Linked DNA regions of Noviherbaspirillum saxi. The protein of the gene in region 2 interacts with the protein of the main gene of each other region in a pairwise test. Links are inferred from orthologs where the notes say so. Each region holds a gene or a part of one and is shown on either strand. Other genes may lie near its edges.

Region 1 (4,749 bases), 2.0 Mb from region 2 along the record:
GAAAGTGATCGACGCCCTGGTCGACCTGCCGTTTGCCTTGCCCACCGCGGTGGCCGGCATCGCCTTGACTTCGCTGTATTCGGCCAATGGCTGGATCGGTCGCTATCTCGAACCCTTCGGCATCAAGGTCGCTTTCACCCCGCTGGGCGTGCTGGTCGCATTGACCTTCATCGGCTTGCCGTTTGTCGTGCGTACCGTGCAACCGGTGCTGGAAGAAGCCGAACGCGAGCTGGAAGAAGCCGCCGCCAGTCTCGGCGCCAACCGCCTGCAAGTGTTCGCGCATGTGATTTTCCCCACCATCCTGCCAGCCTTGATGACCGGTTTTGCGCTGGCGTTTGCGCGTGCCACCGGCGAATACGGCTCGGTGATTTTCATCGCAGGCAACATGCCGATGGTGTCCGAAATCACGCCGCTGTTCATCATTACCAAACTGGAGCAATACGACTACACCGGCGCGACTGCGATTGCAGTGGTCATGCTGATCGTGTCCTTCATATTGCTGCTGACGATCAACCTGTTGCAAGCCTGGGCACGCACACGCGGCCGGGCAGAGAAAGTCTGATATGGCCGGTGCTGCTGCTTCCTTATCCATCGGCGTGCAGGCGCGCGGCGAACCCGCGTACACGCCGGCGGCCACCGTCGAACCGTTCTGGGTGCGCGCACTGCTGATCGGCGCTGCGCTGGCCTTCCTGACCCTGTTCCTGTTCATTCCACTCATCGCGGTCTTTGCCGAAGCGCTCAAGAAAGGTTGGGACACTTACCTGCTCGCATTGGTCGAGCCCGATGCGATCGCCGCGATCAAATTGACCCTGCTGACTGCAGCGATTGCCGTTCCGATGAACCTGGTATTCGGCGTGGCAGCCGCATGGTGTATCGCCAAGTTCGAATTTCGCGGCAAGAACATCCTGCTCACGCTGATCGATCTGCCGTTCTCGGTGTCGCCTGTGATCGCCGGCCTGATCTATGTACTGATCTTCGGCGCGCAAGGCTGGCTCGGTCCGTGGCTGGCCGAGCACGACATCAAGATCCTGTTTGCCGTGCCCGGCATCGTGCTCGCAACCATGTTCGTCACCTTTCCCTTCGTCGCACGCGAGCTGATTCCATTGATGCAATCGCAAGGCACGGAAGAAGAGGAAGCCGCGCTGGTGCTGGGCGCGTCCGGCTGGCGCACGTTCTGGCATGTGACGCTGCCGAACATCAAGTGGGGCTTGCTGTACGGCGTGGTGCTCTGTAATGCGCGTGCGATGGGCGAGTTCGGCGCGGTGTCGGTCGTGTCCGGACACATACGCGGCGAGACCAACACCATGCCGCTGCATGTGGAAATTCTGTACAACGAATACAACTTCGTCGCCGCATTCGCGATCGCTTCATTGCTGGCATTGCTCGCGCTAGTCACCCTCGCGATCAAGTCCTTCATCGAATGGCGCGCCAACGAAGTCAATCTGCAACCGGATCAGGAATAATCATGAGTATCGAAGTCAAAAACATTCACAAGCGTTTCGGCAATTTCATTGCGCTCGACAACGTCTCATTGAATTTTCCTCAAGGCGAACTGACCGCCTTGCTCGGCCCATCCGGTTGCGGCAAGACCACGCTGCTGCGCATCATCGCCGGCCTGGAGCAGGCCGATTCCGGTCACGTATTCCTCGATGGCGAAGATGCCTCCGGCCAGCATGTGCGCGAACGCCAGGTCGGCTTCGTGTTCCAGCACTATGCACTGTTCAAGCATATGAGCGTGTTCGAAAACATCGCCTTCGGCCTGCGCGTCAAGCGCCGCGATGTGCGCCCATCGGAAAGCGAGATCAAAAAGAAAGTCATGTCGCTGCTGGAACTGGTGCAGCTCGACTGGCTCGCCGATCGCTATCCGCCGCAACTGTCGGGCGGCCAGCGTCAGCGTATCGCACTGGCGCGCGCGCTGGCGGTGGAGCCGCGCGTGCTGCTGCTGGACGAACCCTTCGGCGCGCTCGATGCCAAGGTGCGCAAGGAACTGCGCCGCTGGTTGCGTCGCCTGCATGATGAATTGCATGTCACCAGCATCTTCGTCACGCACGACCAGGAAGAAGCATTGGAAGTCGCCGACCAGATCGTGGTGATGAACAAGGGCAGGGTGGAGCAGATCGGTTCGCCCGACGAGGTCTACAACCATCCGGCCTCGTCCTTCGTGTACGGCTTCCTCGGTAACGTCAACCTCTTCCATGGCCGCGTGCATGAAGGCGTGCTGGATTCCGGCGGTATCGCCTTCGACGCGCCCGATCATGCGCAGGCACAAGATGCCAACGGTATCGGCTTTGTAAGGCCGCATGACATCGAGGTCGAGCGCTACACGGCGGACGCGGAAGGCATCGTTGCCCGCCTGCGCCGCAGCCATGCCATCGGTCCGCTCGCGCAATTGGAACTGGTGCGCGCCGATAATGCGCAATTGATCGAAGCCGTGATCTCGACCGAACGCTACCAGCATCTCGGCCTGACCGAAGGCGAAACCCTGATTGTGCGTCCAAAGCGCCTGCGGGTGTTCGTCAACGAGTCTGCCAGTCAATCGGCCTGATCGGGAGCACGTATGAATTTCCAGCAACTACGTTCCATTCGCGAAGCCGCGCGCCGCGGCTACAACCTGACCGAAGTCGCGAATGTCCTGTTCACATCGCAACCCGGCGTGAGCCGGCAGATACGCGAACTGGAAGAAGAACTCGGCGTCGAGATTTTCGAGCGCAACGGCAAGCGCCTGACCGGATTGACCGATCCCGGCAAGGGCATCCTGCAAATCATCGAGCGTCTCCTGCTCGAAGCGGAAAACCTGCGCCAGGCCAGCCAGGAATACGCCGGCGAAAAAAGCGGCACGCTGGCCGTCGCCACCACCCACACGCAGGCGCGCTATGTGCTGCCGCGCGTCGTGCAATCCTTTCGCACAGCGTTTCCCGATGTGCGCATCGCGCTCCAGCAAAGCTCGCCGGAACATATTGCAGAATGGGTGATCTCCGGCAAGGCGGATGTCGGTATCGCCACCGAAGGCCTGAGCCAGTTTGAAGAACTGGTGTCGTTTCCCTGCTATCGCTGGAGCCACATGATCGTGGTGCCGGAAGATCATCCGCTGAGCGGCGCGCACAAGGTATCGCTGCAAGAGCTGGCTGCCTATCCCCTGATCACTTATGACGTCGGTTTCACCGGCCGCAGCCATATCGACGACGCGTTCCGCGAAGCGGGCATTGCAACCGATATCGTGTTGACCGCGATGGATTCGGATGTGATCCAGCAGTATGTGTCGTTAGGAATGGGAGTGGGCATCGTCGCATCGATGGCGGTGGAAACCAATCTGGCGCGGGGCTTGCGCGCGGTGGAGGCGGCGCACCTGTTCGCGCCGAATGTGACGCGGCTTGCGGTGCGGCGCGGGGCTTATCTGCGGTCTTATGTGTATGAGTTTATCTTGCAGTTCGCGCCGGAATTGCGGCGCAGGGATATCGAGACGGCATTGAATGCGGGGGCGTAGCGCGGTGCGTCTGGTGCCGTGAACATGCACCTGTTCCAGCGCCATTCGCACGCGGTTACTTGCCGTCAAATCAGGCATCCCCTATCCCCGTCGTCCCCACGAAAGTGCACTGCTGTCCGGAATAATGTGGTTGACAACTCTGCAGTGCCTGCAAGCGGGTCATGGCCTATCAGGCATGCCACCTGCTCTCCCCCGTCATACCCGAGAAATCGGGTATCCATACTGAGTCTGCACTTCGGTGACAACTATTCAGGTAGATGCTTTGTTCTATCGGCTTATGGATTCCCACTTTCGTGAGAATGACGAGGGGAAGCAGGGGCAACGTCAGCATGGATGCCCGTTTTCACGGGCATGACGGGGAGAGGGAAGCGACGTGATGTAGCCACCATACCCGCATGCAAATGCCGCTACACCATTTCAAGAAAATAATTCCGGACGCTACGCTGACCATGTGCTAGGTAGACAGTCGAACGCTCAATCCCAATCAAGCCGCTTTTTCTGCTTTCTCGACCTTGGGTCCGTTGTTAGCATTCGTCGCCGGCATCTCATCGAGCCCCGCTACCGCAGCCGTCTTCAACTGATCCGGCCGATTGACGATGAATATCGTTCCCTTCTTCTCGACGATATTCAGCTTCATCAGCGTATGCAGCGCGCGCGACACGGTTTCGCGGCTGGTGTTGACCATGATCGCGATCTCGTGCTGCTTGGGCAAGCCTTCGATGACCTGGCCTTCATTGGTATCGCGGACAAACTGCTGCAACTGCGCAAACACGCGCTGGAAGGCATTCGGAATGCTGAGCAGCGTGCGCTGCCGCGAAGAGGCGCGCACGATCTGCGCGAAATGCGTAAGAAAGCGCTCCGCCACCAGCGGACGATTGAAGATCAGTGCGCGTGCCTGCGCGGTCGGCAGGAAAGCCACTTCCGAAGGCTTCACCGAGACGATCGAAGCCGAACGCGGCGCGCCGTCGATGACCGACAGTTCGCCGAAATACGCACCCGGCGAAATGAAGTGAATCCCGATCTCGCGCCCATCCTCGGTCACATCGACCACCTGCAGCTGCCCGGCAAGCAGAAAGCACAAGTGATCCGCCTCATCGCCCTTGCGCAAGACAATGTCGTGGCTCAGAAAGCTGCGGCTGGACATCAGTTTCGCGACGGTGATCAGCGTCTCCTGGTCCAGGCCCTTGAATAGCGGTATGTTGGCAGCGGTTTCTAATGCAATTGGCATGTAGCTTCGATAATCAACTGCTTCCAGCGCCGATGGT
Region 2 (4,746 bases):
GCGAAAAGGCGACGCTGTCGCTCAATACCCAGGGCCGCATACGTGAGTATTCGCTGTACTACCGGATGCGTTTTCGCGTGAAGGACAGCGCGGAAAAGGAATTGCTACCGGCCACCGAAATCATCCTGAAGCGCGATATCAGTTTCAACGAGTCGCAAGTGATCGCCAAGGAAAAGGAAGAAGACTTGCTGTATCGCGACATGCAGTCGGACGCGGTGCAACAGGTGTTGCGCCGCATGGCTGCGCTCAAGCCGGCCTGATCGCGAACTGATCGGTATGACTGTCAAACGGGACAAGGATGCAATTACGGCTTGACGCACTCGATACGCATCTGGCGAAATCGCTTGCTCCACTATATGTGATCACCAGCGACGAGCATCTGCTCGCGCTCGAAGCCGCGGACAAGATCCGCAAGGCCGCGCGGGCGCGGGGATACTCGGAACGCGAAGTGCTGATCGTCGAGCGCAGCTTCAAGTGGGGCGAGCTGCTGGCGGCAAACCAGTCGCAATCCCTGTTCGGCGACCGCAAGCTGATCGAATTGCGCATCCCGACCGGCAAGCCCGGCAAGGATGGCGGCCAGGCGATGCAGGAATATGTCGGCGCGCTCAATCCGGACAATGTCACGCTGATTACGCTGCCGAAGCTGGACTGGCAGACGCAGAAGGCGGCCTGGGTGGCAGCGCTGCAGCAAACCGGTGTGTACATCGACATTCCTCTGGTCGAGCGCGCGCAGTTGCCGGCATGGATAGGGACACGGCTGGCCGCGCAGAAACAGAGTGCGGACAGACAAGGCATCGACTTCATCGCCGACCGGGTCGAAGGCAATCTGCTCGCCGCGCATCAGGAATTGCAAAAGCTTGCGTTGCTCTATCCGGAAGGCAAGCTAGCGTTCGAACAGGTGCAGGATGCAGTGCTGAACGTCGCCCGCTACGATGTGTTCAAGCTGAATGAAGCGATGCTGTCGGGCGACACTGCCCGCCTGGTGCGGATGATAGAAGGCTTGAAAGGCGAAGGCGAAGCGCTGCCGCTGGTGCTGTGGGCAATGGCGGAAGAAATCCGCACCTTGCTGAAGATAAAGGCCGGCACCGCGCAAGGAAAGTCGGTCGGCATGCTGCTCAAGGAATACCGGATCTGGGGACCGCGCGAGCGGCTGATGGAGCCGGCATTGCGGCGGCTGAAGCTGTCGACGCTGGAAACGGCGCTGCAGGAAGCGGCGCAAATCGATAAGATGGTCAAGGGATTACGAGCAAAGGCGTTCGCGGGGGATGCGTGGGATGCGTTGCTGCAGTTGGGGTTGAAGGTGGCGCGGGGGTAGGCTGGCGGGTATTGGTGGTCGGTCGTGCTGCATACGCCTCCCGTCGTCCTCGCGAAGGCGGGGACCCATGTGAGCTTGCTTGGTCATCCGGCTTATGGGTCCCCGCCTTCGCGAGGACGACGGGGAAAAGACATTGGCAAGTCAGCTGTCGGTACCCGCATGCAAGCAATCCAATGTATTACAAGCTTATGTGCATAGCATAGCCCTGCAAGGAGAGCAAAACGGCGATGCGCGAGCGGTTACGATCTACATGGAGTCCCTCCGGGAATTCTGCATTTACAAGAGTCAACACATGGACATCAAGCACTACATGAACGAAGTTGGTCAGCGCGCACGCAAGGCATCGCGCGCGATGGCCAAGGCCGATACCGGCGCCAAGAACAAGGCGCTGTCGCTGATCGCCGCCGCCATCCGTGACCAGGCGGACGCCCTGCGCGCCGCCAACCAGAAAGACCTGGAAGCCGCACGCGCCAACGGCCTTGCGCCGGCGCTGCTGGATCGCCTGACCCTGTCCGACAAGGCAATCGCGACCATGGCCGAAGGCCTGGAACAAATCGTCGCGCTGTCCGACCCGATCGGCGAAATGTCCAACATGAAATATCGCCCGACCGGCATCCAGGTCGGCCAGATGCGCGTGCCGCTCGGCGTGATCGGCATCATCTATGAGGCGCGTCCGAACGTCACCGTCGATGCCGCCGGCCTCTGCATCAAGAGCGGCAACGCGACCATCCTGCGTGGCGGTTCCGAAGCCATTCATTGCAACCAGGCACTGGCAAAATTGGTGAAGGCTGGACTGGCCGGCGCCGGTCTGCCGGAAGACGCAGTACAGATCATCGAAACCACCGACCGCGCCGCCGTCGGCGAACTGATCACCATGCCCCAGTATGTCGACGTGATCGTGCCGCGCGGTGGCAAGGGCTTGATCGAGCGCCTGATGAAGGAATCGAAGGTGCCGATGATCAAGCACCTCGACGGCATTTGCCATGTGTATATCGACGACAAGGCCGACATCGAAAAAGCGCTGAAAATAGGGTTTAATGCAAAGTGCCATCGCTACGGCACCTGCAACACGATGGAAACCCTGCTGGTGGCGCGCGGCATCGCGGCGCAAGTGCTGCCGAAGCTGGCCGAACTGTACGACACCAAGGAAGTGGAATTGCGCGGCGACGATGAAGCGCGCACTATCCTGGCCGCCTATCCAAGGCTGGTTGCTGCTACCGAGGAAGACTGGAGCACCGAGTACCTCGCGCCGATTCTCTCGGTCAAGATAGTCGGCGATATGGATGAAGCGATCGAGCATATCAACACCTACTCGTCGCAGCATACCGATTCCATCGTGACCGAAGACTACAGCCGCGCGATGCGCTTCCTGCGCGAAGTCGACTCGGCGTCGGTGATGATCAATGCATCGACACGTTTCGCCGATGGCTTCGAATACGGATTGGGCGCCGAGATCGGCATTTCCAACGACAAGCTGCATGCACGCGGCCCGGTCGGACTTGAAGGATTGACTTCGCTGAAATACGTGGTGTTCGGCCACGGCGAAGTGCGGGAATGAGCATGCTCTGGGTCAAGGCACTGCATATCGTATTTGTCGCTTCGTGGTTCGCCGGCCTGTTCTATCTGCCGCGCATCTTCGTCAATCTGGCAATGGAAACCGATGCGACCGCCACCACGCGCCTGCTGCTGATGGCCCGCAAACTGTATCGCTTCATGTCGATATTGGCGATTCCCGCCTTGTTGCTGGGCCTGTGGCTGTGGCTCGGCTATGGCATCGGCAAGGGCCCGGGCAACGGCTGGCTGCACGCGAAGCTGACCATCGTCGTGCTGCTGATCGGCTACCACCATGCTTGCGGTTCGCTGCTGAAGAAATTTGAGAACGGCCGCAATGTCCGCAGCCACAAATGGTATCGCTGGTTCAACGAAGTGCCGGTCATCGGTTTGCTGCTTGTAACGATCCTGGTCGTGGTCAAGCCATTCTAGAGCGCTTTCACCCTGACCGGCTCAGTCGAGGCCGAGGCGGATTGCCCGTGGCACAAGGCGCAGCGACGCGACATGGCGAGCCATGGCAAGGAGATGCAACGCCGTGCCGGGGGCAAGGCGACCGGGATCGACGAGCTGGTCAGGGTGAAAGCGCTCTAAGCCCGGACCATTCAACCTCTTCAGGAGAACGGCATGGCCAAGGTTTGTGAATATTTTTTCGCGCCGCAATCGCCGTGGGCGTATCTGGGCCATGAGCGTTTCGTCGCGCTGACCAAGCAGTACGGCGTACAGATCGATCTGAAACCCTGCGATCTCGGCAAGGTATTCAACGTGTCCGGCGGACTGCCGCTGGCCAAGCGCCCGCCGCAGCGCCAGGCTTACCGCCTGGTGGAGCTCAAGCGCTGGAGCGAGTTCCTGCAGATTCCGCTGAACCTGCAGCCGAAGTTCTTCCCGGTCCCCGGCGATCCGGCTGCAAAGCTGATCATTGCCACCCGGCTGGCGCACGGCACTGACGCCGCATTGCATATCACTGGCGCGATCATGCACGCGATATGGGCGGAGGAAAGAAACGTCGGCGACGCCGATACGCTCGCGGCCATCGCCCTCGAATGCGGGCATGACGGCAAGGCGCTGCTGAAGTCATCCGAGACCGCCAGCGTGCAGAGCGAATACGATCGCTACACCGATGAAGCGATCGCCGCCAACGTATTCGGCTCGCCCTGGTATGTGGTCAATGGCGAAGGCTACTGGGGACAGGACCGTCTGGATTTCGTCGAACGGGCCTTCAAGGCATAGGCATATATATCGCAACACCTGGCAACAAGCGCAGGCCAAAGGATTGGCAGCGTTCAACAGCAGCACTGATTCATCACGGATAAAGGGTTCCCCATGGCACATTCTTATTTTTGTCCCTGCCCGCGCGGGCTTGAGGCCGCGCTCGCAGAAGAGATCAACGAAATCGCTCAGCACAGCAAGACGCTGAAAGTTCATAACCAGGTACCGGGCGGCGTGCACTGCTCCGGCTCGCTGTCCGACAGCTATCGCATCAACCTGCATTCGCGCATTGCCTCGCGCGTGCTGCTGCGCATCGCGCAAGCCGGGTATGCCAACGAAAACGACATCTACGACCTGACGCTGGCCCAGCCCTGGGAAGAATGGTTCGACGTCGATCACACGATCCGGGTCGACCTTACTGCCATCAAGTCGCCGCTCAAGAGCCTGGAATTCACCACGCTAAAGATCAAGGACGCCGTGTGCGACCGCTTCCGCGATCTGTACCAGAAACGGCCCTCGGTCAATACCCGCACGCCGGACATGCGCATCGTCGGCTTTCTCGATGCCCACAGCTACACGATCTACCTCGATACCTCGGGCGAAGCGCTGTTCAAGCGCGGCTGGCGCCAGGAAACTGGCGATGCGCCGCTGCGCGAAAATCTTGCTGCCGGCCT

What was found. Proteins that work in one complex are often made in the same cells at the same time.
Region 1: the proteins of D3871_RS04390 (region 2) and D3871_RS13905 interact in binary tests that used the Escherichia coli proteins (3 or more experiments, as listed by UniProt). The link is inferred for Noviherbaspirillum saxi from one-to-one orthologs.

Annotation. Positions count from the first base shown.
Region 1 is NZ_QYUO01000001.1:2,948,792-2,953,540, reverse strand. The notes cover bases 581-3,505. They hold D3871_RS13905 (sulfate/molybdate ABC transporter ATP-binding protein), read left to right. Parts: upstream 581-1,465; coding sequence 1,466-2,545; downstream 2,546-3,505. Other genes in these bases: D3871_RS13900 (CysB family HTH-type transcriptional regulator), read left to right, coding at 2,558-3,484; cysW (sulfate ABC transporter permease subunit CysW), read left to right, coding at 581-1,463. Outside these bases: sulfate ABC transporter permease subunit CysT, read left to right, coding at 1-562; more of cysW, read left to right, coding at 564-580; D3871_RS13895 (Crp/Fnr family transcriptional regulator), read right to left, coding at 3,969-4,712. UniProt on the Escherichia coli protein: Part of the ABC transporter complex CysAWTP involved in sulfate/thiosulfate import. Responsible for energy coupling to the transport system.
Region 2 is NZ_QYUO01000001.1:906,995-911,740, reverse strand. What follows is about bases 799-3,719. They hold D3871_RS04390 (glutamate-5-semialdehyde dehydrogenase), read left to right. Parts: upstream 799-1,565; coding sequence 1,566-2,873; downstream 2,874-3,719. Other genes in these bases: D3871_RS04380 (2-hydroxychromene-2-carboxylate isomerase), read left to right, coding at 3,491-3,719; D3871_RS04385 (CopD family protein), read left to right, coding at 2,876-3,298; holA (DNA polymerase III subunit delta), read left to right, coding at 799-1,315. Outside these bases: D3871_RS04400 (LPS-assembly lipoprotein LptE), read left to right, coding at 1-260; more of holA, read left to right, coding at 299-798; more of D3871_RS04380, read left to right, coding at 3,720-4,093; D3871_RS04375 (THUMP domain-containing class I SAM-dependent RNA methyltransferase), read left to right, coding at 4,187-4,746. UniProt on the Escherichia coli protein: Catalyzes the NADPH-dependent reduction of L-glutamate 5-phosphate into L-glutamate 5-semialdehyde and phosphate. The product spontaneously undergoes cyclization to form 1-pyrroline-5-carboxylate.